3 regions of the Exiguobacterium sp. SL-10 genome follow, and region 3 is predicted to be linked to each of the others. Evidence: predicted binding sites of a transcription regulator. Region 3 holds the regulator's gene; each other region holds the start of a gene.
The links. The regulator Rex, encoded in region 3, represses fermentation and respiration genes when NADH is low (regulators of the CRP and FNR family bind a similar motif). The targets are predictions, from matches to a motif close to TTGTGAAATATTTCACAA.
Positions count from the first base shown of each region.

Region 1: a site for Rex is predicted at 1,753-1,770, ahead of EVJ33_RS12780 (cytochrome c oxidase subunit 2A). Genes of this name have one in related genera too.
Region 2: a site for Rex is predicted at 2,855-2,872, ahead of arcA (arginine deiminase). Genes of this name have one in related genera too.

Region 1 covers NZ_SJUP01000013.1:14,664-25,346, reverse strand. The annotation lists gene EVJ33_RS12790 (b(o/a)3-type cytochrome-c oxidase subunit 1) at 1-1,079, opposite strand, end outside; gene EVJ33_RS12785 (cytochrome c oxidase subunit II) at 1,080-1,550, opposite strand; gene EVJ33_RS12780 (cytochrome c oxidase subunit 2A) at 1,572-1,691, opposite strand; gene EVJ33_RS12775 (Crp/Fnr family transcriptional regulator) at 1,950-2,660, opposite strand; gene EVJ33_RS12770 (aldehyde dehydrogenase) at 2,834-4,219, opposite strand; gene EVJ33_RS12765 (MFS transporter) at 4,310-5,467, opposite strand; gene deoD (purine-nucleoside phosphorylase) at 5,609-6,322, opposite strand; gene EVJ33_RS12755 (response regulator transcription factor) at 6,338-7,045, opposite strand; gene EVJ33_RS12750 (sensor histidine kinase) at 7,042-8,790, opposite strand; gene EVJ33_RS12745 (M48 family metallopeptidase) at 8,898-10,097, opposite strand; gene EVJ33_RS12740 (PQQ-dependent sugar dehydrogenase) at 10,193-10,683, opposite strand, start outside.
Region 2 covers NZ_SJUP01000005.1:95,388-106,070, reverse strand. The annotation lists gene EVJ33_RS07590 (solute:sodium symporter family transporter) at 1-1,280, opposite strand, end outside; gene mgtE (magnesium transporter) at 1,418-2,776, opposite strand; gene arcA (arginine deiminase) at 3,119-4,348, shown strand; gene argF (ornithine carbamoyltransferase) at 4,365-5,393, shown strand; gene arcD (arginine-ornithine antiporter) at 5,448-6,923, shown strand; gene arcC (carbamate kinase) at 6,939-7,901, shown strand; gene EVJ33_RS07560 (glycoside hydrolase family 31 protein) at 8,082-10,424, shown strand; gene EVJ33_RS07555 (Crp/Fnr family transcriptional regulator) at 10,552-10,683, shown strand, end outside.
Region 3 covers NZ_SJUP01000008.1:6,724-17,406, forward strand. The annotation lists gene tsaD (tRNA (adenosine(37)-N6)-threonylcarbamoyltransferase complex transferase subunit TsaD) at 1-508, shown strand, start outside; gene EVJ33_RS09990 (hypothetical protein) at 524-1,090, shown strand; gene EVJ33_RS09995 (hypothetical protein) at 1,141-1,548, opposite strand; gene EVJ33_RS10000 (ABC-F family ATP-binding cassette domain-containing protein) at 1,545-3,446, opposite strand; gene EVJ33_RS10005 (redox-sensing transcriptional repressor Rex) at 3,596-4,252, shown strand; gene EVJ33_RS10010 (twin-arginine translocase TatA/TatE family subunit) at 4,252-4,470, shown strand; gene tatC (twin-arginine translocase subunit TatC) at 4,474-5,262, shown strand; gene EVJ33_RS10020 (hypothetical protein) at 5,405-8,050, shown strand; gene EVJ33_RS10025 (hypothetical protein) at 8,157-8,450, shown strand; gene EVJ33_RS10030 (FAD-dependent oxidoreductase) at 8,643-9,989, shown strand; gene EVJ33_RS10035 (PspC domain-containing protein) at 10,021-10,203, opposite strand; gene EVJ33_RS10040 (ABC transporter substrate-binding protein) at 10,288-10,683, opposite strand, start outside.

The sequences.
Region 1 (10,683 bases), on a different contig from region 3:
GGAATGAAGAACAACATCCCGACGAACGGCGCGAGGAAGCGGACATCCCCATACGGCATCTTCTTGACCCAACCGAATAGACCGCGGGCACCGAGTGCGCGACCGCGCAACTCGAACGTCGCAAACAGCGAGAACGCCGTCATGAACGACGGAATGACGACGAGGAACGTCAAGATGACTTGAACGAACTTCCAAAACGGATCAATCCCTGGCTCTGTCAACTGGTGGTGGAAACCGACCGGGAACGAGAACAAGAGGAACAAGAGAAACGCCATCCGCGCGAGTGCATCCGAGAAAATCTTCCCGCCGATGACTTTTGGTACGACAGTATACCAGACGATATAAGCCGGCATGAGCCAGAAATAGACGAGCGGGTGACCAAAGTACCAGAAGAGCGTCCGTGACAACTCGATTCCGACCGTGTCTTTCCAACCGAGCGAGAGCGGGAGCAGTTGGAACAAAATCGTTCCGGCGACACCGAGCGTGGCGATGACCCATAGGAGCATCGTCATGATACTCATATACGCTGGTAGTGGCGGATGAACGCCCGGATTCTCTCGTTTGTAGTCGGCATACATCCGGAACATGGCGAACGCAGACAACCAGGTACCGACGACGAACAAGACGAGACCAATATAGAAAATCGGGTCTGCCATGAGCGGTGCGTAGAACGTATACAATACAGTCGCTTTATTGGCGAGCACCATGATTGTGACGAGCACGGCGCCAGCGATGATCATCCAAAATCCGAGCCAGGCGACCCGGGTCGGGAACGACTCAAAACGTCCGAACGACTTGGCGAGGAGCGCGTAAAGAAGACCGATGATGAACATCGTCGTGAAGACGAGACCGAGCATGATTCCGTGTGCGGTCAACAATTGATAATAGCCGAACACTTCCGGAATGACACCTGTCCGGATGAGCGTTTGCATGAGTCCTGCCAAACCGCCAATCAAGACGGCGAGGACTGAGATGACGACGTGGGCGTATGCGAGGCGTGCTTCTTTGGCACCTATACTCGGTACCGGGACGCCGCGCTCCATTTCCCACTGCTTTAGTTTTGAGGCTACGTCATTCATTTAGTCCACCACCTTAATTTTTGTCGACATCATATGATGTCCGGTTCCACAGTATTCGTTACATAAAATCAAGAACTCGCCTGCCTCATCAAACGTATACGTGAGCGAGTTGATATGGCCGGGTACGACCATCATGTTGACCGGAGTCCCCGTCAACTGGAACCCATGGACGACGTCCGGTGAGGTGACGAGAAACGTGACTTTCGCACCTTTTGGAATTTCCACATTGCCCGGTGTGAACGTGAACGCTTGAGCGACCATGACGAGTTCATACTCGTTGTCGCCGATCTGATGAAGCCCTGGTTTGTCGAACGGTGCGGTTTGATGCACTTTTGCCGGGTCGATCAAATCAGCGTCCGAGGCTGGCTGATTCCCTGCCGCGAACGCAGAGATGCCGAGCACTGTCAAAAAGACGCCTAATAGAATAATGCCGAATACTAACCAATACTTCTCAAGTTTATGAATATGCATCGTGCTTCTCTCCCTTGCTCGTTATCGTGTCACAAATAAGTAAAAGACCGACGACCACATGGCAATGATGACGCCAGCGACAATCATGACCGATGTGAACGTGCCTTTTAAGTTCGGTTCTTGTCCATCGTTTTTCTCCACGTGAAGGACCCCTTTCCCTTTGATTTCCACTCTCATTGTATGAAATGGGACGTGGATTAATATGTGACATTTGTCACTTCAAAAGTGACAATCACATCAAATTCGCGTAGTTTTCACACATAAAGTTCACATTTAGAAAATAGGCATAAAAAAAGGCGATTGCTCCGATATCGGTCGGTCCAATCACCCGTTTCTTCTCTTATGTTGTGACAACACGATTTGTCTGATCCTCTACAAAACGGATAGACAAATAGCACATCAAAGCCGACAAATGCCTGCGGGACAGCCTTCGCAATAACATAGTTCTTTTAAGAAATCGATGTCATGCAACACCATCGACGTCGGAGTCGTCGTCAACACACCTTCTTTACGCCACTGGTTCATCATTCGATTGACCGTTTCTCGAGGCGCACCAATCAATTGACCGAGTTCGCCGTCAGATGGATGTTTCGGGACGACGACCCCCTCCTGCTCCTCCACGCCGTGCATCGCCGCCATGCGAAGCAACGTCGAGGCGAGCGCACCTGGCTTCCCGTAGAGCAACAAGTCACGTAGTTTCATCTCGGACTGTTTACGCATCATCGACGTCCAACGCAACACCTCCGAGGCCAGTTGCGCATCTTGACGAACGAGCTCGTCCATCTCTTGTTTCGAAATCCATCCGATGACACTGTCCTCAGTCGTCTCGATACTATATGAGCTTGGGAACACCTCATCGATATCGAACTCTCCAAAGAAATCGTCAACTCCGTATATGAACATGATGAGCGAGCTTCCTTTTTTCGTCAGCTTCGTGAATTTGACGGTACCGCTCTTCAAGTAAAAGAATTTACTGCATTTTTCGCCTTCCCAACAAACGATACTTGCTTTCGAATATTCTTGAAACGTCATCATCTCGAATAATAGCTGTTTCGTCTCTTCTGAAAAAACGAAGCTGTTCGGTTGGGTCGTCCCACATTTCATAGTCATGTTGTCTGCTCCCTCCACTGGTCTCATGCCTAATCAGGCCTCGTGCGTGATCTATGGCTTTATTATACAGGAGGAAAATGGACATTTTCATAAAAGTATGTGACATTTCAAACAATCTTCTCATGTTTTCGTTCACAAAAAAAAGACTGCAGGAAGCCTGCAGTCCAATCCAATCATCGGTAGACGAGTCGAATCAATTTCTCGGCCCCTTTAAAGTTTGGATAACGAACCGGTAAATCAAATTTCGTCGTATTGCGCAAAATCGATTTGGCGTGACTGAACGTCTCGAAGCTGTAACGACCGTGATACGAGCCCATACCGCTCTCACCGACTCCACCGAACGGCAGGTTCGGGTTGGTCAAATGCATGAGGACATCATTGACACAGCCTCCGCCGAACGTGAGGTGCTTCATCACCGTCTGCTCGACCGTTTTTGTCTCTGTGAACAAATAGAGCGCGAGCGGGTGTGGACGTGCTCCGACAAAGTCGATCACGTCGTCGAGTTGACGATACGTGAGCACCGGTAAAATCGGCCCAAAGATCTCATCCTTCATGACGTTCGCGTCTTCTTCGATATCCGTCAAAACGGTCGGGGCGATTTTTAATTGATCGCGGTCGGTCTGGCCTCCGAAGAACACGTCGCCCTCAGTCAAATATCCGGTCAGGCGGTCGAAGTGTGTCACATTGACAATCCGTGTGAACCGCTTTGTCCCGACACCGTTCCCGAACATCGTGAACGCCTCGCGTTTAATCGCTTCGAGGAACGCCTCGCGTTTTGATTCATGGACGAGGACATAGTCCGGAGCGACACACGTCTGTCCAGCGTTCATCCACTTGCCCCAGGCAATCCGTTTCGCAGCAATCTCGATATTGGCATCGTCATGGACGATCGCCGGCGATTTCCCGCCGAGTTCAAGCGTGACCGGCGTCAAATGTTTCGCCGCCGCTTCCATGACAATTTTACCGACCGGTGTCGACCCGGTGAAAAAGATATGGTCCCACTTCTGGGCAAGCAACTCGGACGCAACGTCCTTGTCCCCTTCGACGCTGACGACGTAGCGGTCAGTGAACGCCCGTTCGAGCACTTTTGTAATCATTTGGGCGACGTTCGGTGTCAATTCTGAAGGTTTGACGACGGCCGTGTTCCCTGCGGCGATTGCTCCAATGAGCGGCGCGATCGCCAACTGAAACGGATAGTTCCACGGAGCGATCACCAATACCGTGCCATAAGGTTCATACATGACCTCACTTTTCGTTCCGAGATGGATCGCGGCGCCACGGACACGTTTCGGCCGCATCCAACGCTTCAACTCACGCGTCGTCCGTGTAATCTCGTCATAGACAAAACCGATTTCCGTCGTGAACGCGTCGAGTTCTGATTTGTTCAAATCCTGCTCCAACGCTTGAAGAATCTCTGCTTCATGATGCTTGATTGATTCTTTTAAAAACGTCAACATGCTGAGACGGAATGCGAGCGGCTTGGTCGCTTGCGTCCGAAAGAAGCGACGTTGTTTACGAATGAGCTCTTCAATGGTCAACTGTTCGATTGGTGCGAGCATAAATCTGCCTCCCTTGGATGATAGCGCTAGCTTCATCTTATCATTTCCTATTGCCCATCGACCATTTTGAACCTTCGAAACACGTCCAGTCTATCTGACAGGCACGTCACGTTTTTTCGTTTGCTGCATGACGACGAGAATCAAGCCAGCGGCGAGCAAGATGCCTCCGGTTACCGTAAATTTTTGCGTCACCGAGATGGAGAGCCAGCCTAAAAAAGCCGATCCCGTCACCGTTCCGAGCGAGAAGAAGGCATAAAAATAGCCGTACGACTTGCCCCGATTAGCTTGATTCGTCGCTTTAATCAACATCGTATTGATTGCCGGGAATAAAATCGCGAACCCGACGCCATACAAGGCGAGCACGCCGTACAGAAGACCCGACGTCTCAGCCCGGCCGATCAACAGTTGACTCACCCCGAGAATCCCGACACCGAGTGCCCCGAGCTTCGCCGGTTCGATTTGATCGAACAAACGGTTCGTCGGCAACACAAACACGAGCACCGCCATGATGCCGAACGTGCTGAGCAACGTCCCACTCAGACGAGAGTCATACCCGAGTGACTGCACGTATAAGGGAAGCAAGTACGCGAGCGCCCCTTGTGAGAACATCAACAGGAAAGCGCCGATATACGCCTTCACGACGTCACGATCGAGGCGCGACGGCTCTTCATCTGTACGATGGGAAGTTTCAACTGTTAACGTCGACGGGCGCAAAAAGACGAATGCGAGGAACGCGACCGCTGCCCCGTACAGCGCGACGTACGTGAAGACGACGGGTACGGTCGTCTGGCTCGCCATGATCCCGCTGAACGCCGGACCAACGATGGCTGCCAAACCGACAAAACTACCGGTCAACGCCACTTTTTTACCTTGACGGTTCGCGGCGGTCAAGTTGGCAGACAACGTGAACGCGGCCGGGACGATCAAGCCGGCGACAAAGCCGTGCACAATCCGGACGATGAGAAGCGTCGTCGATGAATCGACGAGGTGATATGAGATTAGACTGAGGCTCGATAGCCCGAGACCGACGAGCAAAATGACAATTGGACCAATCCGGTCGGTCCAAATGCCGGACAAAATATTCCCGAACGTGTTCGACAACGAATAGATGGCGATGACGAGACCGGCGATGAACGGTGTCGCTCCGACCGATGTCGCGAACGTGCTCATGACGGGAAGTTGGGCGAATAAATCAAAGAAAGCGAAAAAGACGATACTATAAATGACAAAAGCGGATGCTTTGTTCATGATCACAACTCCTTCGTACAGCTCGATGTTTGAACTGTTCGTTTCAGCTTCAGTCTAGCCTGCCGGTTTCACTTTGTATACACGAGAAAGCGCGCAGACACAAAAACGCCTTACAAACCATTGGTCTGTAAGGCGTGTTCATTAGTTTGTGACTTCGACCGCTGTGTCGAGTGCGACACGGATCATTTCGTCAAACGTCGATTGACGCTCTTCCGATGTCGTCTCTTCACCTGTCAACAAGTGGTCCGAGATCGTAAGGATCGTCAACGCGTTCACTTTATGTTTCGCAGCGAGTGTGTAGAGGCCTGCGGCTTCCATCTCGATCGCGAGGCAACCGAAGTCGGCCCACTTTTTGAAATGGTGGAAATCATCTTGGTAGAACTGGTCGGCCGTGAAGATTTGACCGACTTTGACCGGGATGCCGGCTTTTTCAGCATTCATATACGCACGATGTAGGAGGTCGAACGTCGCTGTCGGTGCATAATCCATCCCGTTGAAACGGACGCGGTTTTGACCCATCTCACTCGATGCACTCATGGCGATGACGACGTCACGTACTTTGACGTCTTCTTGAATCCCGCCAGCCGTACCGACACGGATCAAGTTTTTCGCGCCGTATGACATAATCAATTCGTTCACGTAAATCGACATCGATGGAACGCCCATCCCTGTCCCTTGGACCGAAATGCGTTTTCCTTTATATGTCCCTGTGAAACCATACATCCCACGGACCTCGTTGTAAAGCTCGACGTCCTCGAGGAACGTTTCCGCGATATATTTCGCGCGAAGCGGGTCTCCTGGTAATAATACCGTTTCTGCGATTTGTCCTGGTTCTGCCCCAATGTGTACACTCATGATTAAATTCCTCCTTCAAGATAGTCGTTGGCACTGTTCCCGATATTCATTGGGAGTGATGCCAACTTGTTTTTTAAAGACTTTCCGGAAATATTTATCATCCGAAAAGCCGACCGCTTGGGCGACTTCATAAATACGTTGTCTACTCGTCTCAAGGAGACGTTTCGCCTCGAGCATTCGGATCGACAGCAAGTATTCGGATAAGTTGACGCCGTACTGCTGTTTGAAGCGACGCGATATGTATTCGCGGCTCAAGTAAAAGCGCTCGCTCATCCCTTGTAAGCTGAGTTCTTCCGCATAATGGCGTTCGATGAACGCGCCAATCTGTAGAATCGGATCGTCTTCGTCAGGAGTGACGTCCGCGAGGGCGCGTGCGAGCGTCTCGTTCAAGACGTCTGGGTCAATCGGCTTCAGCAAGTAATCAAAACTACCGAGCTGAATCGCACGACGCATGTACGAATATTCGTCATATCCCGTCAATACGATCAGCTTAGTCGCCTCAGCTTCCTGATGAACCCATTCCATCAACTCGATGCCGTTACATCGAGGCATCTGCAGGTCCGATAAAACCAAAGCCGGCCGTTCCTTGGCGATGATTCGTTTCGCTTCTTCCCCGTCCTGCGCCTCAATCAATTTCGTGACACCGAGTCGCTCCCACTCCCCGAGCAGTTTCACCGCTTCCCGTACCGGCGACTCATCGTCGACGATCAATACTTTCGTCATGACGCATCCGCCTCCTTCACGGCCGGGAAACGCATGACAATACGAAATCCGCCTGTCTCTGGTGTAGCCAACATAAACTGAGCCTCCCGATTATAGTTTAACATGAGTCGATCCCGAATGTTCTTTAAACCGGTACCTTCTGTCCCATTCAAAGGCTGGGTCGACACCTCAATCCGTTCTTTTAACAGCGCCAACTCTTCGTCCGCTATGTCTCGTCCGCTATTCTCACATCGAATCACGAGGTCAGGTCCCACTTGGTGAATCCGGACCGAGAAGCGGTTCGATGCTGTCGCGCCATCCCGTTCGAACCCGTGCTTAAAGAAGTTCTCAGCAAGCGGCTGTAAAATCATCTTCGGGACGGTCAAGTCGAGAAGCGAATCAGGCACGTCGACCTCAATCTCAAATTGATCGGGAAAACGGACTTGTTGCAACCGAACATAAGACTTCAGATGGTCGACTTCACGTTTGAGCGTCACCATCGATTCGTCCGGATGCATCGTGTAACGCATCATCGAGGAGAGCTGGGTGATCAACCGATACACCGTCTTGCCGTCTCCTTTCAGGGCGAGCGTCCCAATCGACTGTAGGGCGTTGAACAGGAAGTGTGGGTTCGTCTGGGCTTGGAGCGCCCTCAGCTCGTTCGTTCGATTCTCAAGCGCCAGGCGATATTCTCGTTGAATCAAATCATCGATTCGTTCAATCATCCGCTTAAACTGTCGACCGAGCACACCGAACTCATCATTTCCGAGGGAATCGAATGAAACCGTCATATCCCCTTGTTCGATGCGCCAAATGTTTGAGGTGAGTGTCTTGATTGGCGTCGTCAAACGCATCGATGCGTACGTCGCACCAATCAACGCCAACACGAGCGACACCATCCCGACGACGAAAACGATGAACGACGTACGTGAAGCCGGCTCGGTCAACAGACGATCCGGAATCGATTTCCCGACGTAGAACGTTTGATTCTCAAACTCGAACGACTTGACGATGCGGTGGTACTTCCCATCGCTCGACAACGAGCTCGTCGATTCGTTCCGTGGAATCTCACCATCCCCGAGTTGAGCGAAGACTTGATTGCCGCCTCCGACGAACCAGAGGCTCTCGCTCGGGTTATTCTGTAGCGAGGCGAGCTGTCCGGTGAAGACGTCTTCCGGGATATCAATGGAAAGAATCGCGAGCGGCTGGTCCGTCTCGATTTTATCGAGCCGAAAATGGAGCGTGACGACCTCTTCTTCCGAGACGAGCGGCCCAAAATCATGATACGGCACGAGCGGATGCGATGCCTCGAGCAGAACGCGACTCTCTTCATCCTTCAACAGCTGCTGCTGAATCGCGCTCGGTTGTTTTTTCGATCGCGGCGACACTTTCATTTTATAGGCGGCGAACGAGTCCATGTCCTCGAGCATGAGCAGTTGAATCTGAGCCACATCCTCACGTGACAAGTACATCCCGAGGAGGGCACGCCGTACTTCAAGCTCGGTCTGTTGCAGGGACAGCCCCGGTCCGTATTCGAGAATATCGAGCACATCTCGGTTCGCATACAGACTCGTCGGCAGGCGGCTCAAGTCCGAGACATACCGCTCCATCTGCAGCGTCCCACGTTCAAGCGACCATTCGGTAAGTTGGAGCCCCCGCTCTCGCTCTCGGTCTTTGACGTACCAAAAAGAAATGACCGTCGCCAAAATGACGGGGATGATAATCGTCAAGGCGATCATCCCCGTCAATTTCGTCCGAATGCTCATCCACACATCGCCTCCTCGTTGTCATTATATCACGGTCTATGCAAGCGTTTGCAATAGCAGTTGTTAAAAAGGTTTATGACCACATACATGGCCATAAACCTCTCTGTTCATTCATACGATTGAATCAATTCGATAATCCCTGCTGGTTGACCCGAATCGGCAGCGAGTTCAGCCGGTGTCATCCCGTCCTCATTCTCGAGGGACACGTCAGCCCCGCTATCGAGCAACAGCTCAATCGTATCGATATCCGCGCCTTCCCTGTATAGCAAGTTATGGAGCGGCGTATCCCCATACAGATCTTGCGTGTTGACATCGGCCCCGTCTGCCAGCAATGCCGCGAACTCTTCGTACGATGCATCGTTATAGGCAAGTTCTTGAATTGGTTCTTCCGTCATTGTATCAAGCGAGCCAAAACCTTCTGAGAAGCCCGTCAATCCGTCGCTCGTGAACAACCAAGCGACAATCGCCACGTTCACAATCACGCTCAACACGATTGTGCTGATGATTGATCCTTTGACATATCCGGCCGTCTTGAAGACCGGGACGTTCGTTTCCCCCGCGTTCGTCGCGATGGCCGCGATCCGTTTCGGGAGCGGCGGATGCGTCGATAACAGCTCACTCAGCTTGGCGATAAATCCGTTCTCACGGCTCGCTTCATATAAGTAGTCAAACTCGCTCACTTCTTTTGCTAACTTCCCACCGATGGCAAGAATCGTGAGGGCACGTTTCGATGCCGTTTGGTCTTGAATATGATGAGCTGCCATACGGTCACACGTAAACTCACAGGCACGTGAATAGGCTGACCCTAAAAACGGGATCCAGCCGCCGAGCATCATGGCCCACTGTTTTTGGACGTGATTACGGCGAATGTGTGCCAACTCATGTGCGATGACAAACTCAACTTCTTTTGTGTACCCATCACGTGACAACTCGACGATATCCGAATACAAGATAACCATGTTTTTTTGGAAGAAACGGGTCGCGAAAGCGTTCAAGACGCCTCCGGCTTGAAGAATATACACGTCCGGGAGTAGGCGAATTCCCATTTCCTGTCCGATACGTTGATAGGTCTGATATAGGTCGGCGAATTGACGCTCCGTCACTTTGACGCCGTTCGTACGAATATATCCGATTTGAAGCCAGTGCGTGAACAGCGACAACGCCAAAATCGAGACGATCACCCATAAAAAGATGCCGAGCGAGGCAATCGTGAAGACAATTCCTAAAATCACCGTCAACACGCTGGCTGCGACGAGTAGTCCAAAATACAGCTTTTCGTTCTTATGTACCAATTGCGATTGTTTCATGTAAAAATCCCCTTCATTTTCCATATGCATTCCATTATACCGGATAATTGGAAGAGGACAATAAAAAAAATAGAAACCGACATGTACGTCAGTTTCTATTCGATGGTCAAGCGATACAGTTGATCGTCCTCATTGCTCGGATTCCCGCGTCCGTCTGTGTTGTTCGTGATGAAGTAGAGTTCTCCGTCGCCTAACCAGACGTCACGGATGCGCCCTCTATCCTCGACGAGCGGAGTGACCTCTTTCGTCTCTCGGTCGATGGCAACAAGGCGATTCCCACGAAGCGTCGCCATGTACACGTAACGATCATCCGCCGCGATTCCCGACGGGGCCCACGACGTCTCGCCGACCTCGAACCACGGTGTCTCGAGCCCGTCTCGTTCTTGATCTGCCTCGATGAGCGGCCAGCCATAGTTATTGCCCTCTTCAAGGATGTTCACTTCGTCATGGCCGGACGCTCCATGTTCACTCGCATAGAGCGTGTCCTCGACTTGCGTCAACCCTTGAGGATTACGGTGACCCGACGAATAAATCCAATCGGTCGGCTCGCCTGCTCCTGATAACGGCACCCGTAACACTTTTCCGG
Region 2 (10,683 bases), on a different contig from region 3:
ATAACAAGAATCGGGATGTTGAAGAAGCCGGTGAAACGGCGAATCAAGTCCCAAAGACCGTCCGGCGCATACATCAAGTTCGGGGCGACGAAGAACGAGACGAGCGCGACGAACGTGCCGAACCATTTGCTGACCCGAATCAAGTCTTTGTCTGATGCGTCCGGTTTAAACTTCGGCTTGTAAATATCGAGTACAAATAAGGTAGCGATACTATTCAATAGCGAGTTGAACGAGCTGAACACGGCACCGAGTAAGACGGCGAGGAAAAAGCCCATGAGCCACATCGGCAACAAGTCGGCAATCAAGCTCGGATAAGCGAGGTCGGCCTTATCGACGTTCGTGCCATACAAATGGAACGCGATAATCCCCGGAAGCAACATGAAAATCGGGACGAGCAGCTTCAAATAGCCGGTGAAGAGCACGCCTTTTTGTCCCTCGGCCAAGTTCTTCGCCCCGAGCGCCCGTTGGATGACGTACTGGTTGAGCGCCCAATAAAATAAGTTCGCAAAAATCATTCCGGTGAAGATAGATAAGAACGGGACGGAGTCGTTTGACGACCCGATGGCGTTCAGTTTCTCTGGATTCTCGGTCGCGATCGTCTTCATCCCATCGACAAGATTGCCGTCACCGAGCGCGATAAAGCCGAGCGTCGGGACGAGGAATCCGATGATAATCAATCCGATTCCGTTCAATGTGTCAGAGACGGCGACGGCACGGAGTCCACCGAAGATAGCATACACGGCACCGATGATCCCGATGAACCAAATGACCATCCAGAGTGATTGCTCGAAGCTGATCCCGAGCAGGGCTGGTACGTCAAACAGTTGCAGGACGGCTAAACCGCCGGAATAGAGCATCGATGGGATCGTGACGCACATATAGCCAAACAAGAACAACAGGACCGTCAAACGGCGGACGTCCTCGTCATACCGCTGGCTCAAAAACTCGGGAATCGTGGAAATACCGATTCCGAGAAAACGTGGCAGTAAGAAGAGGGCCATGATGATGGCGGCAATGCCAGCCGTGACTTCCCACGCCATGGCGGACATATTGCCGGCAAACGATTGTCCGTTCAAGCCGATCAATTGTTCGGCCGACAAGTTCGTCAATAAGAGTGAACCGGCAATGAACAGACCAGTAAGACCACGTCCGGCCAAGAAATAATCGTCAGCACTCTCGACTTTCCCTTTTGTCATGCGATACGACACGTATGCGACGAGCCCCATGAATAAGGCCCCAGTGATTAATATGTAAACAACTTGTTGAATGGTCAACGACATTCCCTCCCTCAACTGCTTCTTATTTATAAGTACTTTTCATAACTACCCTTCACGAAGTATGATTATTTCCCGTTTTCTCTTTTGTAAAAGAACTGTAATAAACCTCACAACAAAAAAGACACCTGAGATGTCAGGTGTCAAAAAAAGCGAAGCAACGAAGTCGCGACCGTGAAATAAATAATCAAACCGAGGTTGTCGACGACTGTCGTGATGAACGGACCCGACGCGACGGCTGGATCCAGTTTCAATCGATTAATCAGAAGCGGGACGAGTGTCCCGACGATGGTTGCCACGCTGAGCGACGCAAAGATTGATAGACCGACAATCATCCCAATCAAAGCACTGTCATATAAAACGGTGATGACACCGAAGATGACGACCATACAGGCGAGGCCGAGCAAGACGCCCGTCCCGAATTCGCGGCGAATCATTTTCAACACGTTCTTCCGATTGATCGTCCCGAGTGCAATCGAGCGGACGGCGACGACGAGCGATTGGGTGGCGGCGTTTCCTGCCGAACCCATGACGAGCGGCATGAAGACGGCGAGCAAGACGATCGCTTCAAGCGTATCCTCGAAGCCTCCGATCGTCGACGCGGTGATCATCCCGAGGAACATGAGACTGATGATCCATGGCGCGCGCTTCATCGCCGCTTCGACTGGTCCCATGTTGATGTCAGACGATCCTTTCGTCGCCGACAGTTCCTCAAAGTCCTCAGTCGTCTCCCGCTCGATGACGTCCATGACGTCGTCGACCGTGATAATCCCGAGTAGATGGTCCTCGCTATCGATGACAGGCAGGGCCAGTAAGTCATATTTTTGAACGGTTCGGGCCAAATCTTCCTGGTCGGCGAGAACGTGGGCTGATACGACGCGTCGGCCCATGATGTCCGCGATTTGAAGATCGAGCGGGGAGACGATTAAATCACGTAGCGAGACGACACCGACGAGCCGGCGATCTGTATCGATGACATATAGATAATAAATCGTCTCGGCTTCGGGGCCGAGCTCGCGCAAATCTTCAAGCGTCGCCCCGATAGTCTTATCCGCTTTCAACACGATGAATTCGGTCGTCATGATCGCGCCGGCCGTATCGTCTGGATAGCGCATCAAATCTTTGACCTCGGTCGCCTCGGTCTCGTCCATCAACTCGAACAGTTCGTTCATGAAATCGTCAGGGAGCTCGTTCATCAAGTCGGCAGCGTTATCTGAGAACATATCGTTCAACACGCGCACGGCGAACGGACGGGGCATTTCTTGAATGAACTGTTCTTGCTCATCGAGCTCAAGTTTTTCAAAGAGATCGGTGAACGACTCAGGGGACAACGCATCGTAAACGAACTGGCGGTCCGGTTGTTCGAGCTCGATGAAAAGGTCGGCTTGTTCACCCGGATGGAGGGTGAGGAACATGTCGCGGAAATCGACCGGATCCCCTTTTTGGATGAGCGCTGTCACTTGGGCTTCATGACGGGCGCGTTCTGTACGTTCGATTGCCATCGACTCACTTCCTTTTCATATCATTTGTCTATATTATGTCACGACTTCAGTTGGGCTCAAACAAAATCAAAAAAATGTTATAGAATTTTTTCACAATCTATACGGAAGGTATACGTTACGTCTGCCCGGTTTCGTAGAACCGATCGTTCCATTCTTGAGTGTTCATTCACCGTGTCGCACAGTCTATACACTTTTCTGTGGAATCCCCCACAGGCCAAACGTCGGACTTGCCCACCTCGGAATTGGGTAAGTTGATAATGTAAGGGTAGAAACACACCCGAATCACAAGGAGGAAGCGAGATGATATCGATGACGGATCAACAAACCGCACGGGATACAACGCTGAAACATCCGATCCACGTGTATTCAGAAATTGGTGAACTTAGGACGGTACTATTAAAACGCCCCGGGCGCGAATTGGAAAATTTGACCCCGGAATATTTGGAACGGCTCTTATTTGACGACATTCCTCATCTTCCGGTCATTCAAAAAGAACATGACTACTTTGCGAGCGTGCTCCAAAATCGTGGAGTGGAAGTGCTCTATCTAGAAAATTTGATGGCGGAGACGTTGTCGCTACCAGGAGTGCGCGAACGTTTTGTCGCCGATATCTTATCGGAGTCGAAATCGAATATAAACGGCTCGTACGAGACACTGAAAGAATATTTGCTCGCCTATGACAATGAAAAATTGATTGAAACCGTCATGGCCGGGATTCGGAAATCCGAGATCAAGCCGGAAAAACGGCGTCACTTGCACGAGATGATCGAAGACACGTACCCGTTCTATCTCGATCCGATGCCGAACTTATATTTCACTCGTGACCCGGCGGCGGCCATTGGGAATGGGTTATCGATTAACCGAATGAAAGAGCCGGCCCGTCGGCGCGAATCGTTGTTCACGCAATATATTATGCGCTATCACCCACGGTTTGCGAAACATGACATTCCCATCTGGTCGGACCGAGACTACCGCTTCGCGATGGAAGGTGGGGATGAGCTCGTCCTCTCGAAAGAAGTCGTCGCCATCGGGATTTCCGAACGGACGACGGCGCAAGGGATTGAGCGGGTTGCCCTCAACTTGTTGAAAAACGGCGGCACGTTCAAAAAAGTCATCGCCATCGAGATTCCGAAGTCACGCGCCTTCATGCACCTCGATACGGTCTTCACGATGGTCGATCATGACAAGTTCACCATCCATCCGTTCATTCAAGGCCCGGGAGGGAAGATGAACATTTTTGAATTAACGTTGAACACAGAAGGTGAACTTCACATCACCCAACACACCGACCTGTTGAACGTGTTGAAAACCGCACTCGGTCTCGATGAGATCGTCTTAATCCCATGTGGGGGCGGGGACCCGATCGCAGCGGCCCGCGAGCAATGGAACGACGGATCGAATACACTCGCCATCGCGCCAGGGGTCGTCGTCACATACGATCGCAACTACGTCTCGAACGAGCTGCTTCGCTCTGAAGGCGTCGAAGTGATCGAAATCATGTCGAGTGAACTGTCGCGTGGCCGTGGGGGTCCACGCTGTATGAGCTGTCCGATTATCCGCAACGACATTTAACGAGGAGGAAACGAGCATGTCTACAACGTACAACTTTGATTTGAAAGGCCGTCATTTTCTATCATTGAACGATTTTTCAGGAGACGAGTTGAACTATTTGATCGATTTATCGGCCGCCTTCAAGCGTCAAAAGAAACAAGGCGTCCCGCATCGCATCTGTGAAGGGAAGAATGTGGCCCTGTTGTTTGAGAAACCATCGACGCGGACGCGTTGTGCGTTCACCGTGGCGGCCATCGATCTAGGCATGCATCCGGAATACCTCGGGAAATCGGATATTCAGTTCGGCAAAAAAGAATCGGTGCGCGACACGGCAATCGTGCTCGGGCGTATGTTTGACGGCATCCAATTCCGCGGCTTCGCCCACGAGACGGTCGAGGGACTGGCCAAAGACGCCGGCGTCCCGGTATGGAACGGTTTGACAGATTTGTATCACCCGACGCAAATCTTGGCTGACTTCTTGACCGTCAAAGAGCAAAAAGGTGAGCTTTCTGGCATCCGCTTCGTCTACGTCGGCGACGGACGCAACAATATGGGCAACACGCTTCTCATTGGTGGGGCCAAAGTTGGGATGGATATGCGTATCTGTGCGCCGAAATCGCTTTGGCCATCGGATGAGATCGTCGATTTCGCCCGCTCGGTCGCAGCCGAGACCGGGGCGACAATCACACTGACCGAAAGCATCGATGAAGCGGTCGCCGACGCCGACGTGATTTACACCGACGTCTGGGTATCGATGGGCGAAGAGGCCGAGTTCGCCGAGCGCATCAAGCTGCTTCACCCGTATCAAGTCAACATGGACATGCTCACGAAGACGAACAATCCGGACGTCATGTTCCTTCACTGTCTGCCGGCCTTCCACGACTTGGAGACTGAAGTCGGCCGGGCGATCCATGCGGAGTACGGATTGACCGAGATGGAAGTCACGGACGAAGTGTTCCGGAGCCGCCATTCCTTCGTCTTTGACGAAGCCGAGAACCGGATGCACACGATCAAAGCGGTGATGGCCGCGACGCTCACCGATACAAACGAATGGCTTGAACGCTGACGGACGGGAGGGGGCCTCCCCTCCGGTTCGTACTAAACGAAAGGGATGAGTTCAATGTCTACGAAAATAGCGCATGACTCAAGTGGAACGGCTGGCGTACAACCAGAGAAGAAAGATCGACGTTTAGGGCTCGGAGCGCTGACGGCACTCGTCGTCGGTTCAATGATCGGGGGCGGCGCCTTCAACTTGGCGGCCGACTTGGCCCAAGGTGCGAACGCGGGAGCGATTTTGATCGGGTGGGTCATCACCGGGATCGGGATTATCGCCCTCGGCCTCAGTTTTCAAAATTTGACGATGCGTCGTCCGGATCTCGATGGTGGGGTGTACAGTTACGCCCGGGCCGGCTTCGGTCAGTTTGTCGGGTTCAACTCGGCGTGGGGCTACTGGCTCTCTGCTTGGCTTGGCAACGTCGCTTATGCGACGCTCTTGTTCAGTTCGGTCGGCTATTTCTTCCCAATCTTTGAAGGCGGTCAAAACATCGCTTCGATCATTGGTGCCTCGATTATGTTATGGCTCGTGCATTCGTTGATTTTACGAGGTATCCACGAAGCGTCGATGATCAATATCATCACGACAATCGCTAAACTCGTACCGATTTTTGCCTTCATCACAATCACGTTATTCTTCTTCAACCTCGACAATTTCACGTTCGACTTCTGGGGTCAGGGCGGCTTCTCTTGGAGTAGTGTGAGAGACCAGGTCGTCTCGACGATGCTCGTCACGTTATGGGTGTTCATCGGGGTCGAAGGAGCGGTCGTCTTGTCCGGACGGGCTCGCAAGCGTTCGGACGTCGGGAAAGCAACGGTCATCGGGTTGCTCGGCACACTTGTTATCTATCTGCTCATCTCGGTCATGTCACTCGGTCTTATGAATCCGGAAAACGTGGCGAACGCCTCACAACCGGCGATGGCGTACTTGCTTGAGTCAGCGGTCGGGCCGTGGGGCGCGATGCTCATCAATGGCGGTCTCGTCATCTCTGTTCTCGGGGCCTGGCTCGGCTGGACACTGCTCGCTGCGGAGATCCCATTTGTGGCCGGAAAGGACGGCGTGTTCCCGAAATGGTTCACGAAAGAGAATAAAAACAATGCGCCGGCCAATGCACTATGGCTTACCAACGGGTTGATCCAGCTATTCCTCTTCACGTTCCTCTTCTCGGATGCGGCATATAACTTCGCATTCTCGCTCGCTTCGAGTGCGATTTTGATTCCGTACGTCTTCTCGGCCTTCTATCAAGTCAAGGTGGCCAAAAATGGCATCGGCTATAATGCCAGTGAGCGCCGGACGCGTGACCTCATCATCGGTGCCGTCGCCTCGATTTACGGAATTTGGCTCATCTATGCGGCTGGAATCGACTACCTTCTCCTCACGACGTTACTATACGCACCGGGAACGTTGCTCTACATCAAGGCACAGCGTGAGAACGGCATCAAGACGTTGACGAAGACGGAATGGATTGTGGCCGGTATCTTGACGGTGCTCGCGATCTTAGCTGTCGTACGCATCGTCTCAGGAAATATCTCAGTCTTTTGATCGGGGGAAACCAATATGCGGAATAAACGAGTAGTCATCGCACTAGGTGGAAATGCGATTCAACAAGGGAAAGATGCGACGGCCGAGGCTCAAATTCGAGCCGTCGAGGCGACAGCGGAATCGCTGGCTGCCTTGATTGCCGAGGGGGTCGACGTCATCATCACCCATGGGAACGGTCCGCAAGTCGGGAACTTGATGTTACAACAAGCCGCATCAGACAGTCCGGCGACTCCGGCTTTGCCGCTCGACGTCTGCGGTGCGATGACGCAAGGAATGATCGGGTATTGGTTCGAAAACGCCCTTGCCAAGGCGCTAAGAGTCCGTGGCTTGGAACGTTCGATTGCCCCGATCGTCACACGGTCGGTCGTCGACCCGAACGATAGTGCTTTCAGCCACCCGACGAAACCGATCGGTCCGTTCTACGATGAGGAAGAGGCTCGACAAATTGAACGGACGACTGGTTATGTCTTCAAAGAAGATGCCGGTCGCGGCTATCGTCGCGTCGTCCCGAGCCCGTATCCGATCGCGATTCTCGAACATAAAGTCATCCGTGACCTCGTCGCCCATGAACACATCGTCGTCGCCTCTGGTGGCGGTGGGATTCCCGTCATCGATACACCGGACGGTTATATTGGGGTCGAGGCGGTCATCGATAAAGACTTCGCTGCCGCGAAGCTTGCGGAACTCGTCGAAGCGGACATGCTCCTCATTTTGACGGCCGTCGACCACGTGTTCGTCGATTTCGGGACGCCGTCGGCGCGAGCGCTCGAGGAGACGACGAAAGAACAGCTCGAGGTGTATATCGCCGAAGGGCAGTTCGCGCCAGGCAGTATGCTGCCGAAAGTACGGGCCGCCCTTCAATTCGCAGAGTCGGGACACGACCGGGTCGCCGTCATCACGTCACTCGAGCAAGCGCTAGCGGCGGTGCGGGGCGATGTCGGGACGCGTGTCCGACTCGCTGCGACACTCCAACAATAAAACATAAAGCTGCAGACGCATTTGTCTGTGGCTTTTTTTCGTGAATCGACATCTCGTCGTTTTTGATTCGGCTACATGGGGAAGGAATGTTGTATGTCGATTCAGACATTGCTATCATCGTTTGTGTAAACGTTTGCACATGTGGAAAGGAAGTGACGAAGAGCGGCAACGCTCGAGCTTATGCGTCTATTTGAAGAGGAGAACGTCTATACGAAGCAAATGAAACCGCAGGCAGATGATCGGGCGATCGTCCAAGGGAGCTGTTATCGCTTCACGGTGCTGACGAGCCAGTTGATTCGGATGGAATACGCGGAGGATGGGGTGTTTGAAGACCGGCCGACCCAAGTCGTCTTTAACCGGGCGTTCGAAGTTCCAGCGTTTCGCGTGATCGAGGACGAGACGGAGCTACAAATCATCACGGAGCACGTCCATCTGTACTATACGAAAGGGCCGTTCGCACCGAACACGTTGTATGTCGATGTGAAAGGGAATTTCAGTACGTATTATAGCCGCTATACGTTCAACGGGCCGGAGCGGACGTTGAAAGGGACGGCGCGAACGCTCGACCACGTCGATGGGGCGACGGAACTCGGTGAGGGAATCGCCTCGAAACAAGGATATGCCGTCATTGATGACTCTGATTCGTTCATCATGACGGAAGACCGTTTCGTCGAACCGCGTCGTAAACACATCCATGACTTGTACTACTTTGGATATGGACATGAATATAAGCGCGCACTCCGTGACTTCTACCAACTGACGGGTCCGACGCCGCTCTTACCGCGGAAAGCGCTCGGCAATTGGTGGAGCCGCTATTGGCGCTATGATGAGACGGAATATAAAGAACTCATGCGTCGGTTTAAGACAGAGGACATCCCGTTCTCGGTCAGTGTCATCGATATGGACTGGCACGTCACCGACGTCCCGGAAGAGTATGGGAGTGGGTGGACGGGCTACTCTTGGAACAAGAATTTGTTCCCAGACCCAAAAGGTTTCTTGACGTGGCTTAAACAAGAAGGACTACTCGTCACGTTGAACCTGCACCCGGCAGACGGCGTGCGTGCGTTCGAAGATCAATATGCGGCGATGGCCGAGGCGATGGGACTTGACCCGTCCCACGGCGACCGCATCCCGTTCGACTTTTCCGACAAACGATTCATACAAGCCTACTTCGAACAGATGCACCACCCTCATGAAGACGACGGTGTCGACTTTTGGTGGATCGACTGGCAACAAGGGTCGACATCGAAAATGGAAGGACTCGACCCGCTCTGGATGCTGAACCACTATCACGCCACCGATATCGCCCGGGATGGCAATCGACCGCTCATCTTCTCCCGGTACTCGGGACCCGGTAGTCACCGCTATCCGGTCGGATTCTCCGGAGATACGTTGATTTCATGGGCATCGCTCGCATTCCAGCCGTATTTCACGGCGACGGCAGCCAATATCGGTTACGGTTGGTGGAGCCACGATATCGGTGGCCATTACCGAGGCTCGAAAGACGACGAGCTTGCCGCACGCTGGGTCGCGTTCGGTGTGTTCAGTCCGATCATGCGGCTACACTCGACGTTGAGCACGTTCAACGGGAAGGAACCGTGGCGCTTCGGTCTCGAGGCGGAGCGATCGATGAAGACGTTCTTGCGACTGCGTCATCAATTGATCCCGTACATTTATACGATGAATTGGCGAAACCATGCGGATGCCTTGCCGCTCATCTTACCGATGTACTACGAACATCCGGACGAGGACGCGGCGTATGAAGTGCCGAACGAATATTACTTCGGCAGTGAGCTCATCGTTTCGCCGATCGTCGAGCCGATGAACCAACAGCTCCACGTCGCGGCCACGAATGTCTGGTTGCCGAAAGGTGACTGGTTCGACTTCTTTACCGGTCATCGCTATGCGGGCGAGAAGTCGATTCGAGTGTTCCGGGGACTCGATGAGCAGGCGGTGTTCGCGAAAGCTGGGGCCATCATCCCGATGGCGCGGCATTATTCGGGACGTAACGATACGGATAACCCGAGTGAATTAGAAATACTCGTCTTCCCAGGGGCATCGAACACGTTCACGCTTTATGAAGACAATGGGACGGATCGTGACTATGAGGCGGGTGCTTACGCTGAGACGACGTTCACGCTCGATTGGGAGGAACGGAAGCTCCACATCCACGTCACGGGTGACCGTACCGTCTTGCCGTCTGACCGTACCGTCACGTTGCTTCTCCGAGGCGTGACCGGTTCCGGCGAGTATAGTCGGGAGACACAGACACTTCGTCTCGAAGTCGGTTCAATTGATGAGGAGATGACAGTGTCGCTCCCGGTCGAACTGACGACGAACGACCATCGGCTCAATCGTTTGTATCGTTTCTTGGATCGTGCCGAAATGTCCTATGATTTAAAAGATCGGTTATATCGAACGGCGGCCGCGAAGACACGGCTCGAGGCATGGCTGTTCGACTTGCATGCGCTTGAACTCGACCGCGACTTGCAAGACGCGATCATGGAATTGATGCTCGATTGAATAACTTGCTGTGGGGAGGGGGTTTGTCCCCTCTTTTTTTGTCAGAAAATCGTCGGTTTTTGTAAGCGTTTTCAAGTTAAAACCAACTATACTAAAAGGAGAGGGAAGATCGATTGGAGGGTTCGACATGAAACCAAAATGGACGGTAGACGATTTGCGACAACTCGATGTGTTCGCCAAATGTGCCACGCGTGAGCTCGAGGTGCTGTTGCCCCATGTCTATTGTCGGACGTACCGAAAAGGACAGCTGTTATTTATG
Region 3 (10,683 bases):
ACGGACGCTCAGCCTTCCTTACCCAGGTGGACCTGCCATCGACCGTCTCGCGGCCGACGGGGAAGACACGTATAAATTCCCACGGGTTCGACTCGAGGCAGGAAGTTTCGACTTCAGCTTCAGCGGGCTCAAGTCGTCGGTCATCAACGCCGTCCATAACGCTGAACAGCGCGGGGAGACGGTCATCCCTGAAAACTTAGCGGCCAGCTTCCAAGCGAGTGTCGTCGAAGTGCTCGTCGAGAAAGCGATTCGTGCCGTGAAAGAAAAAGGCGCGAAGCAGCTACTCGTTGCGGGTGGTGTCGCGGCCAACCGTGGACTCCGTGCCGCGCTTCAAGAAGCGACGGACCGCGAAGGCATCCGCCTCGTCATCCCACCACTCGATCTATGCGGAGATAACGCCGGTATGATTGGTGTCGCGGCGCATCATGCGTATGTGCGCGGAAAGCGCGATACACTAGCGATGAATGCGGTTCCTGGGTTATCCTTAGAAGAGAGCATGACAGTCTAGGGGGAAAATATACAGATGATGAAACGCATAATCATTGGAGGTCTCATCGTACTGCTCGTCGTCGCGACGTTTTTGCAAGTACGGGAGATCATCCGCGCTTATAATATCGCTTATCAAGAAGAAATCGTGCCGCAAGAGACACGCGTTCGCTCACTGACCGATGCAGACTCGCTCGAAGGCATCGGTCGAGTCACGGGTGAGAACACGCTCGTCGAGACGTTGTACGGCTATAAGAGCCTAGACGATCAAGATATCGAGAGTGTCATCGTCGTCGACCGTAACCTCGGCGTTCAGCCGAAAGCGAGCGACGCGTATTACGAGATCGCACCGGGCCGGGAAGCGACCGAAGAAGAAGCAGCCAAGTTCGAGGACATCGTCAACGAGTTTGACAAAGAGCAACTGTTCGCCCAAGTCATCTCGACGCATGAGGCGAAGTATGTGACGAACGACGAAGAGACGCTCACGTTCTACAAAGTGTTCGTCCGCGACGTCGATACAAACGAGTACGTGTTCTTCATCACGGAAGACGGCCTCAAGCTCGACTTCCACACGCGTGGTTTCCAACCGCTGCGTTACTTCTAAACGTAAAACAGGGAAGCTAATCTCCATAATGGAGAGCGGCTTCCCTGTTTTTATATGTCCGGATGATGTTTGTTCTGTTTGTACCACATATTCACCCAGCTCACGATAAAGACGACCAAGGCGAGCACCCACATGAGGAGCGTCGACTGATAGAAGTGTCCCCATACCGAGCCTGGGGTGTAAAAGCTGTGAACGGTCACATCGACCGGCCAGACGACAAGGCGGATAAACAGCGTGCTCATGAGCAGACCGCTCAACAAACTGATGACAATCCCGCTCCACGTCTGGATGATGAAGCCGATGACGACCGGTAAGAAATAAAACAGGAGCGACGGGACGACGGTCGGTTCGCCCCGAATCAGTTCGGATACGTACTCCGTCCCCGTCGGCACGATATAGGCGAGACCGGTCAGGAAGGCGTGCATCCATTCGATTCGCATCGCACGGAATCGCATCATGAATGGAGCTCCTCCCATTCTGCGTACAGCGCCGTGATTGACTCTTTCGTCGCGTCGGACTCGGTCGACAGTTCTTGCGCCCGGGCGAAGTCGTTGAAGACGTCCGGTTCACACAACAGCTGCTCGATCTCCTCGAGACGAGCCTCGTGCCGCTCGATCGTCAGTTCGATTTCCTCGATCCGCTGTTTCATCCGGCGCTCCTCGCGCTGCTGCTCTTTGTCGGCCCGCTGTTTTTTGACGACGACTTGTTTCGTTTCCTCGCGGGCGAGCCGGGCCAGGTCTTCGAGCTCTTCCTTTTTCTCGACGTAATACGAGTAGTCGCCGAGGTACTCATCGATGCCGCTCGGCGTGATCTCTAAGACGCGCGTCGCGAGCCGGTCGATGAAGTACCGGTCGTGCGACACGAACAGGATCGTACCTGGATAGTCGACGAGGGCGTTCTCGAGAATCATCTTCGAGTCGAGATCCAAGTGGTTCGTCGGCTCATCCAAGATGAGCAAGTTCGGTTGCTCGAGTTTCAGTTTGGCGAGCGTCAAACGGGCTCGTTCGCCACCCGACAGTTCATAGACTCGTTTCATGACGTCGTCACCGCTGAACAGGAACTGTCCAAGCAGGTTACGCACTTCTTGTTCGCGCATGAGCGGCCAGTCGTTCCAAATTTCGTCGATGACGCGGTTTTTATCCGACAAGTTCTGTTGCTCCTGGTCGTAGTAGCCGATCTCGACGCCGGCACCGTAGCGGATGTCGCCGGTAAGGGCCGGCTGTTGTTTCGTCAATACTTTCAAGAGCGTCGACTTGCCGACCCCGTTCGGGCCGACGAGGGCGACTGATTCGCCGCGCTGTAGCTGGAAGCGAAGATGTTGGGCAATCGGCTCCTCATAGCCGATGGCGAGGTCACTGCCGCTCAACACGTCGTTCCCGCTTTGGCGTTTGATCGAGAAGGAGAGGACGGCACTGCGCTCGTCACCGTCCGGCGCTTCCATCCGGTCGACTTTCTCGAGACGCTTGCGGACACTCTGCGCCCGTTTCGTCGTCGTCGCCCGGGCGATGTTGCGTTGGATGAAGTCCTGCATCTTGGCGATTTCTTCTTGTTGCGACTCGAACTGCTTCTTCTCTTGTTCGTAGATGGCGGCTTTCTGTTCGAGGTACTTCGTATAGTTCCCGACGAAGCGGCGGCTTCGATGGCGTGACAGCTCATAGACGACCGAGACGACGCGGTCGAGGAAGTAGCGGTCGTGGGAGACGATAAGAACGGCGCCTTTATAGCCGCTCAAATACTTCTCGAGCCAACCGAGCGTCTCGATGTCCAAATGGTTCGTCGGCTCATCTAAGATGAGCAGGTCAGGACTTTGGAGCAGCATCTTCGCGAGTGCGAGACGTGTCCGTTGTCCGCCGGAGAGCGTATCGATGCGGCGTTCGAAGTCGTCCGGATAGAAACGCATCCCGTGAAGGACGGAGCGGATCGTCGCCTCATATTGATAACCACCGCGGTCTTTAAACGTATGCTGTTCTTCATCGTAAGACGACAGGAGGCGCTCATAAGCGGCCGGGTCGTTCAAGATGCGCTCCGAACCCATGTCTTGTTCCATGCGGCGCAGCGTTTTTTCTTGTTCGATCAAATCAGTGAAGACGGTCAGCATCTCATTCCACATCGTCTCATTCGACTCTAACCCTGAGTCTTGGGCGAGATAGCCGATGGTGACATCTTTTGGCTTCATGATATCGCCTGAGTCGTAATTGTATTCCCCGGCGATGACTTTGAGCAGTGTCGACTTACCGGCGCCGTTGCGGCCGACGAGGGCGACGCGTTCGCCTTCTTGAATTTCTAGTTTGACGTTCTCTAAAATCGGCTCGACGCCGAATGATTTCGATAAGTTATTGACTTGCAGTAGGATCAAATGAAAAAACCCCTTTCTCTCTATTTAGTATACTTTATTTCTTCCCCATTTCAGGTATATTCATTGAGTGGTCATGTGAATTCGTTTACAATCAAGGTGTATGACATTAGATTCGTTTGAAACGCGTCGTAAAAAGGAGGCTCTTTCCGTTGAGTCAAAACGAACCAAAGATTCCGCAAGCGACAGCCAAACGGTTGCCACTATACTATCGGTTTATCCAAAGCCTACATTCGTCAGGAAAACAGCGTGTCTCTTCTGCTGAACTGAGCGAGGCGGTCAAGGTCGATTCGGCCACGATCCGTCGCGATTTCTCGTACTTCGGTGCGCTCGGTAAAAAGGGATATGGCTATAACGTACAGTATCTGTTAGACTTTTTCCGTAAGACACTGAATCAGGACGAGATTACGAACGTCGCCTTGGTCGGGGTTGGTCATCTCGGGACAGCTTTCGTCAACTATAACTTCCTTAAAAACAATAACACACATATCGTCGTCGGGTTCGACGCAGACGAGACAAAAGTCGGCACGACGATGTCCGGTGTCCCGATTCATCACGTCGATGAGATGGAACAGATCATGAAGCAAAACAAGATTGACGTCGCCATTTTGACGGTGCCGTCTGCCTATGCACAGCCTGTCGCGGATGACTTGGTCCGCTTCGGCATCAAAGGCATCTTGAACTTCACGCCGGCCAGGCTTACTGTGCCGGATACGGTCCGCGTCCATCATATCGACTTGTCGATCGAACTCCAGTCGCTCATTTACTTTATGCAACACTATCCATCTGCTGAGGGGGTCCATCAATAATGGAATTACTATCATCGTTGCTCGTCGTCGGTATTCCTGGGGGAGCAAGTATCTTCATTATCGCCATCGTCGCGCTCATCATCTTCGGGCCGAAGAAATTGCCTGAATTCGGACGCGCCGCCGGACAGACGCTCCGTGAGTTCAAAAATGCCACGAGTGGTATGATGAACGAACATGACGAGAAAGACAAGAAAGAAATTGAGAAGAAAGAGCAGTAAACGATGAGCCATCAACCTGATCAAGAACGGGCACTGTCCGACCACTTGACAGAGCTGCGGAGACGACTGATGCTGTCGGCATTTGTCGTCTTTGCCTTCTTTTTGATCGCTTTGCCGAGTGTCAAATACGTGCTCGCTTATCTGCAGGCGGACCTCGTCGAACGAGGACTCGAGTTGAACGCCTTTGGGGTCGCGGACCCGCTCATGATTTATTTGAACTTGGCGCTCGTCATCGGTCTCGTCGCGGCTGGTCCGTTTCTACTGTATCAACTGTGGGCGTTTGTCGCACCTGGTCTGCATCCGAACGAGCGGAAAGCGACGCTTGCTTACATTCCAATCATTTCGGTTTTATTCCTCTTCGGTTTGGCGTTCGCCTATTATTGGTTGTTCCCGCTCGTCCTCGATATCTCGACGGACCTCGGGCAAGACCTCGGTCTGACACAAATCATCGGGGCGTCGAACTACTTCACATTCTTGTTGCAACTGACCATCCCATTCGGACTGTTATTCCAGTTACCGGTCGTGACGATGTTTTTGACGCGCATCGGTGTCGTGACGCCGTATTTCCTCTCGAAAATCCGGAAGTACGCCTACTTCGCCTTGTTCGTCGTCGCAGCGTTTATCACGCCGCCGGATTTGACGTCGCACCTCATGGTGTCACTGCCGCTCTTCTTCTTGTACGAGATCAGCTTGTCGATCTCACGCGTGACGTACCGGGGTGTGCTTCGACGTGAGAAAGAGGCGCAAGTGAAAGAACAGATGGATTTGATGAAACAGATGAATGAGAAGTGAACACTACGTCGTGCGACGTGGTGTTTTTTTGTGATTTTAGGGCTATTCAATTTTAAGAAAACGACTTAAAATTAGGAGGGTTAAATCAAAAAATGGATTATTTTTGAAAGTTATGCATTCATAAACAGAAATGAGGAGAGTAATGAAGAAATGGTTATGGAGCATGCTCGTGGTGCTCGTCATGATGGTAGCACCGGGAGTCGAAGTCCGAGCAGAGGATTATGCCAAACCGGAAAGTATTCCGTCAGGAGAAGTCGTAGGAGATAGTGGGTATGTGTGGCGTTCGGGAGATCCGGAGACGCTTGTTCACATCAAGACCGGTGAGGAATATACGTTACCGATTCGCGTGTCTGTTCTTCATAACATTCACGCAATCGGAGACGGTCGATTCATTTTGGAGGGCTGGCAAGAATGGATGGTCTGGAATCCTCACACCGGTTCAAAGACGGTCTTTCCAATTGACGCAGGGAGCGGACTTCATGCGGTCGTAGATATTAATTTGGCAGCAGACACGGTATTGTGGACCGATGACAAGAAGTATGTCACGACATCGCTTTCGGGCAAAATTCTCGGGTCGATTCAGGCGGAAAGTATGTATGAAGCGTATGGACTGCTTGATGATGGAAATGTTCTCGCATTCGTGGACGGTCAAGTGACGAAGCGGACGGTGACGGGTGAGACAATTGAAACACTCGGATCGTATACGGGTCAGGTGAGGGGCGCATCCTCAATCAAGGGATCAAATCAGTGGATTGTAGCAAAAGTAGGGGAATCGGATACACTTTTCATCTTTGATCTCGTAACGAAACAATGGATCGAGAAAGAAGCCCCAAGCGTAAGAAACCTCATATGGAATGACGGCGTCTACTATTTCACGATTCGGAAAATGTACACGACGTTCTATGTTAGTTATAACGTCGCCACAAATGAGTGGCGAGAGGCACCGATTGATGATGTCTTCGTCCAAAAACGTGGATCATGGTACGTCTTTTCTGAGAACCGGTCAGCAGGCTACACGCCCGAGTCATTTTGGAAGGCACCGTGGCAACTGCAGGTCAGTGTGCCGAAAACGACGACTCGCTATGAGGTAGGTCGTCCGTATGACGTCAACGGAACGGCCACGCTCGTCGATGGTACGGCCTTACCGATTCCAGCGACTGAGTTGACGGCACGTTTAGCCTATCAAGACGACCCGTTCGTTTGGGAGCAAGGGAAACTGACGCTACAGACGAATGAATCGTATGACATGATTTTTAAATGGAGCGATTTTGAGCGACGGTTAGATTTATGGGCATCGAAATATGTGCCGCTCACGCTCGACCCGCCAACCGGTGTCTTAGGCCCGATCAGCGGGAAGACGGCTCCGAACACGCCTGTTTTTGTCAGTGTGACGAAAAACTTGTATCAATCGAACTCATCGGATTCGTTGTTGAACTATCAATCGGCGACGGTCCAATCGGATGAATCGGGACGCTATGCGTGGCAACCGGCACGTTGGTTCACACCTGGATCGCGTGTGACTGTGAAAATCGGTAGTGGGTCAGGTGTTTACGCCGATCCGATTGAACTTCAAACGGTCAAAGAGATTGAGGACACATCATCGAACGGCATCTCGGTTCTGACGAAAACGGTCACTTCAGGTGTCACGTTGAAAACGACTCCGAACGCCACGGTGGATGTGTTGATTCGCAGTGGGAAATACTACGAGATTTCGAACGAGCAAGCGGATGAAGACGGACTCATTTCGATTAAAGAGTTTAGTACGATACCTATAGACATTGGAACCAAAGTCTACTTCAAATTAAAAGAGGCACCCACTTCTGCGTTCCGACTCACAACCGTGGACACAAGAGTGGAACCGCCTGTGTTTTCGTGGACTCGGACACCGTTAATGTATGACAAATCCATCAACATCACATCGAGTACCAATCAGGCCTATCGCATCTATCGAAATGGTACGCATGTGGCGACAACACGCGTCATGCCGTACACATTCGATACCCCATTGAAGGAAGGAGATGTCATCCTCGTCACACGTTCGAGCGGGGATGCGACGTACGAACTTACGAAGACGGTCCAAGCGTTCACTCCGACGCTCAGTGTAACGGACACGTTGATGACAAAGACACAAGCGACACTCTCAATCAAAAAGACGAGCACGGCGACAGTGCGCTTCTATGTAAATGACAAACTTGTCTCGGTTAAACGCCTATCGACGACACGTTACACGGTTCCGGCCAAACCGGGGGATCGGGTTCGCGTCAAAGCATCGGTCGGATCGAAATCACGTGAGGTCTCATTGAACTTGCCGAAGACGTCGTTGTCGACCCTCTCGATTAACGATGAGAAATCGTTATGGGTCGGATACGTGATTCCGAATAGCACGGTCACATTGAAAAAAGGCTCAACAGTGCTCGCTACAGCGAAAGCGAGTAGCACCGGACGTGTGACGCTCCGCTTCACCCGTCAACCGGTCAATACGACGCTCTCGTTGACGAGCCAAAGCGGACCGTTTCGACACATGCAGACGGTGAAAGTGACGACCGGACCGACACCGACGCTCGTGACGACGATTCCATCGAGCACATCGAAGACAGTGAAGGCGACATCAAACGTCGCGTACGGTACCTTGACGCTCACGCGAGGGTCGACGGTCCTCGCGAAGAAGACGGTGACAGCCACGTCGACAACGCTCAGTTTCACCTCACAAAAGAAAGGAACGAAATTGACACTCCGTCTCGTGACGCCAAAAGGCCGAAGCGTGACGAAGACAATTTACGTTCGTTGACAAAGAAGTCATTCGCGATGATGCGGATGGCTTTTTTTAGAGATGGGGAACGAGGGAGAGCCGTGATACGATGGAGCCAATCGAACATAGGTCAGGGGGAGAAGCGATGACTTGGGAGTACTATGGGGATGAACTCCTCATCATCGGTGTGTTGACGACAATTTTGTTGATTGTGGTGCTGAACTTTCTAAAGTCACGATTTAGGCGCAGATTCGTCTTCTCGTTGACGTTGCTCGTCGTGGGATACGTATCTTGTATCATCGGACTCGTCTTCGTCCGTGGTTGGGACGCGCTGGGTTGGATCATGATTGGCTTCAGTTTGTATGTAATTGGTCTCGTCACGTATCTCGGTGTCATCATCTATCACTGGATCAAAGCGCGACGTACGACAAAATCATGAGTAAGCCGTTCCGGTTGCGGAGCGGTTTTTTTGTCGTCACAACGGACGTTCAAACTTCTGACATAATTACGTGAAAAACTGAGCAAAGGGATTGTCAAATCGTCTTGTGAAATAGTACACTAAGTTCAGAAAGTGAATGTGACATTTATCACAATCATAAACTTGCCAACCACTCAAAGGAGAGACTACCATATGAAAATCGCAGTCATCGGATGTACACACGCAGGAACAGCAGCCGTCAAAGGATTACTCGACAAACACGACAATCTCGACATCACCGTGTACGAGCGTAACGACAACGTCAGCTTCCTCTCGTGTGGAATCGCCCTCCACGTCGGCGGTGTCGTCAAACGCGCGGAAGAATTGTTTTACTCGTCACCGACCGAGCTCGAAGAACTCGGCGCGACGATGCGCATGAAACACGACGTGTTGAACATCGATACAGAAGCGAAGACGGTCCATGCCAAAAACCTTGAGACGGGGGAAGACGTGCATGACACGTTCGACCGCTTGATTGTCACGACGGGGTCATGGCCGATTGTCCCGACGCTCCCTGGCATCGAGATGACTGGGATTGAGCTCTGCAAAAACTATGGCCATGCCCAACGCATCATCGAGCGAGCGAAAGACGCGACGAACATCGCCGTCATCGGCGCCGGCTATATCGGTGTCGAACTCGTCGAGGCGTTCGAAGTGTACGGCAAACACGTCACGTTCATCGATAGTGCCGACCGCATCTTGAACAAGTACCTCGACAAGTCGTTCACGGATCAACTCGAAGCGGACATGACGTCACGCGGCATCGACCTCGAGCTCGGCCAGACGGTCGAAGCGTTCCGTGGGACAGACGGTAACGTTACGCACGTCGTGACCGACAAAGGTGAGTTTGAAGCTGACCTCGTCATCCTTTGTGTCGGATTCCGCCCAAACACGGGACTCCTCGAAGGGAAAGTCGACATGCTCGGCAACGGCGCCATCATCGTCGACGAATATATGCGCACGAGCAACCCGGACGTCTTCGCCGCTGGTGACAGCTGTGCCGTCTATTACAACCCGGCGCGCACACACGCCTACATTCCGCTTGCGACGAACGCGGTCCGCATGGGAACGCTCGTCGCCGAGAACCTCGTCACACCGCGTGTCCGTTATCAAGGCACGCAAGGGACGTCAGGCCTCCGTCTCTATGATTGGAACATTGCTTCGTCAGGTCTCACAGAAGAAGCAGCCGGCTTGTTCGGTCTCGACGTCGAGAGTGTCGTGATTGAAGACGCGTACCGTCCGGAGTTCATGCCGACAGCGGAACCGGTCCAGTTCAAACTCGTCTATGAAGTCGGCACGCATCGCGTCGTCGGTGGACAAGTTCTCTCGAAAGCGGATATGACGCAAGCGGTCAACACGTTGTCGCTCGCGATCCAAAACGAAATGACGGTCGAAGAACTTGCCTACGTCGACTTCTTCTTCCAACCGCACTACAACAAGCCATGGCACTTCATCAACAGTGGTGCGCTCGCGGCGATGAAAGACAAAGTCAACGCATAAAAAAACTCGGGAGCCGCGGCTTCCGAGTTTTTTATAAATAGCGCGGGGCTTCCTTCATCGAATTGGCGAGAATGATATAGATGAGGACGTTTCCCGGTACGATCAAAAAGAGCAGGCGGACACCGAGTGGGGACAAGTCGAAGTATTCAGCGATGCCGCCACAGACGCCCGAGAGTGAGCGGTTCGTGGCAGATTTACGAAGCGGACGTTGCATAAGTAGGGCTCCTCTCTCAACTGTGATATGAAAATTTTACCATATGACAATAGCAAAAAGCGCGCCGATTTGGCGCGCTTTCGCTTATTTCAAGATGGTGACGAGTTCGTCGAGCACTTCGTTGGCTGACAAGACACCGCCTGATGTGTTCCACGTGTCATCGCTCACTTCGGTCACTTCACCGGCCTTGACAGCGTCGAGGTCTTTCCAAAGTTGGTTCGACTGCCACTCTTCGGCTGTCTTCGATCCATCTGCTCCGCCGTATGTGAAGTAGACGATATGGTCGCCATCCATTTCCGGGATGCGCTCCATCGTGATCTCTTCAGCGAACTCGGTGCGGTCTTGTGACGCCGGGCGTTTGATGCCGACGTCGCCCAAGATGACACCTGAGAAGCTGTCCGTGAAGTAGATGCGTGACGCGCCAGGAAGGAAGCGTACGACCGAAAGCTCTTTGTTCACAGCGTCGTCGAGCTCGGTTTT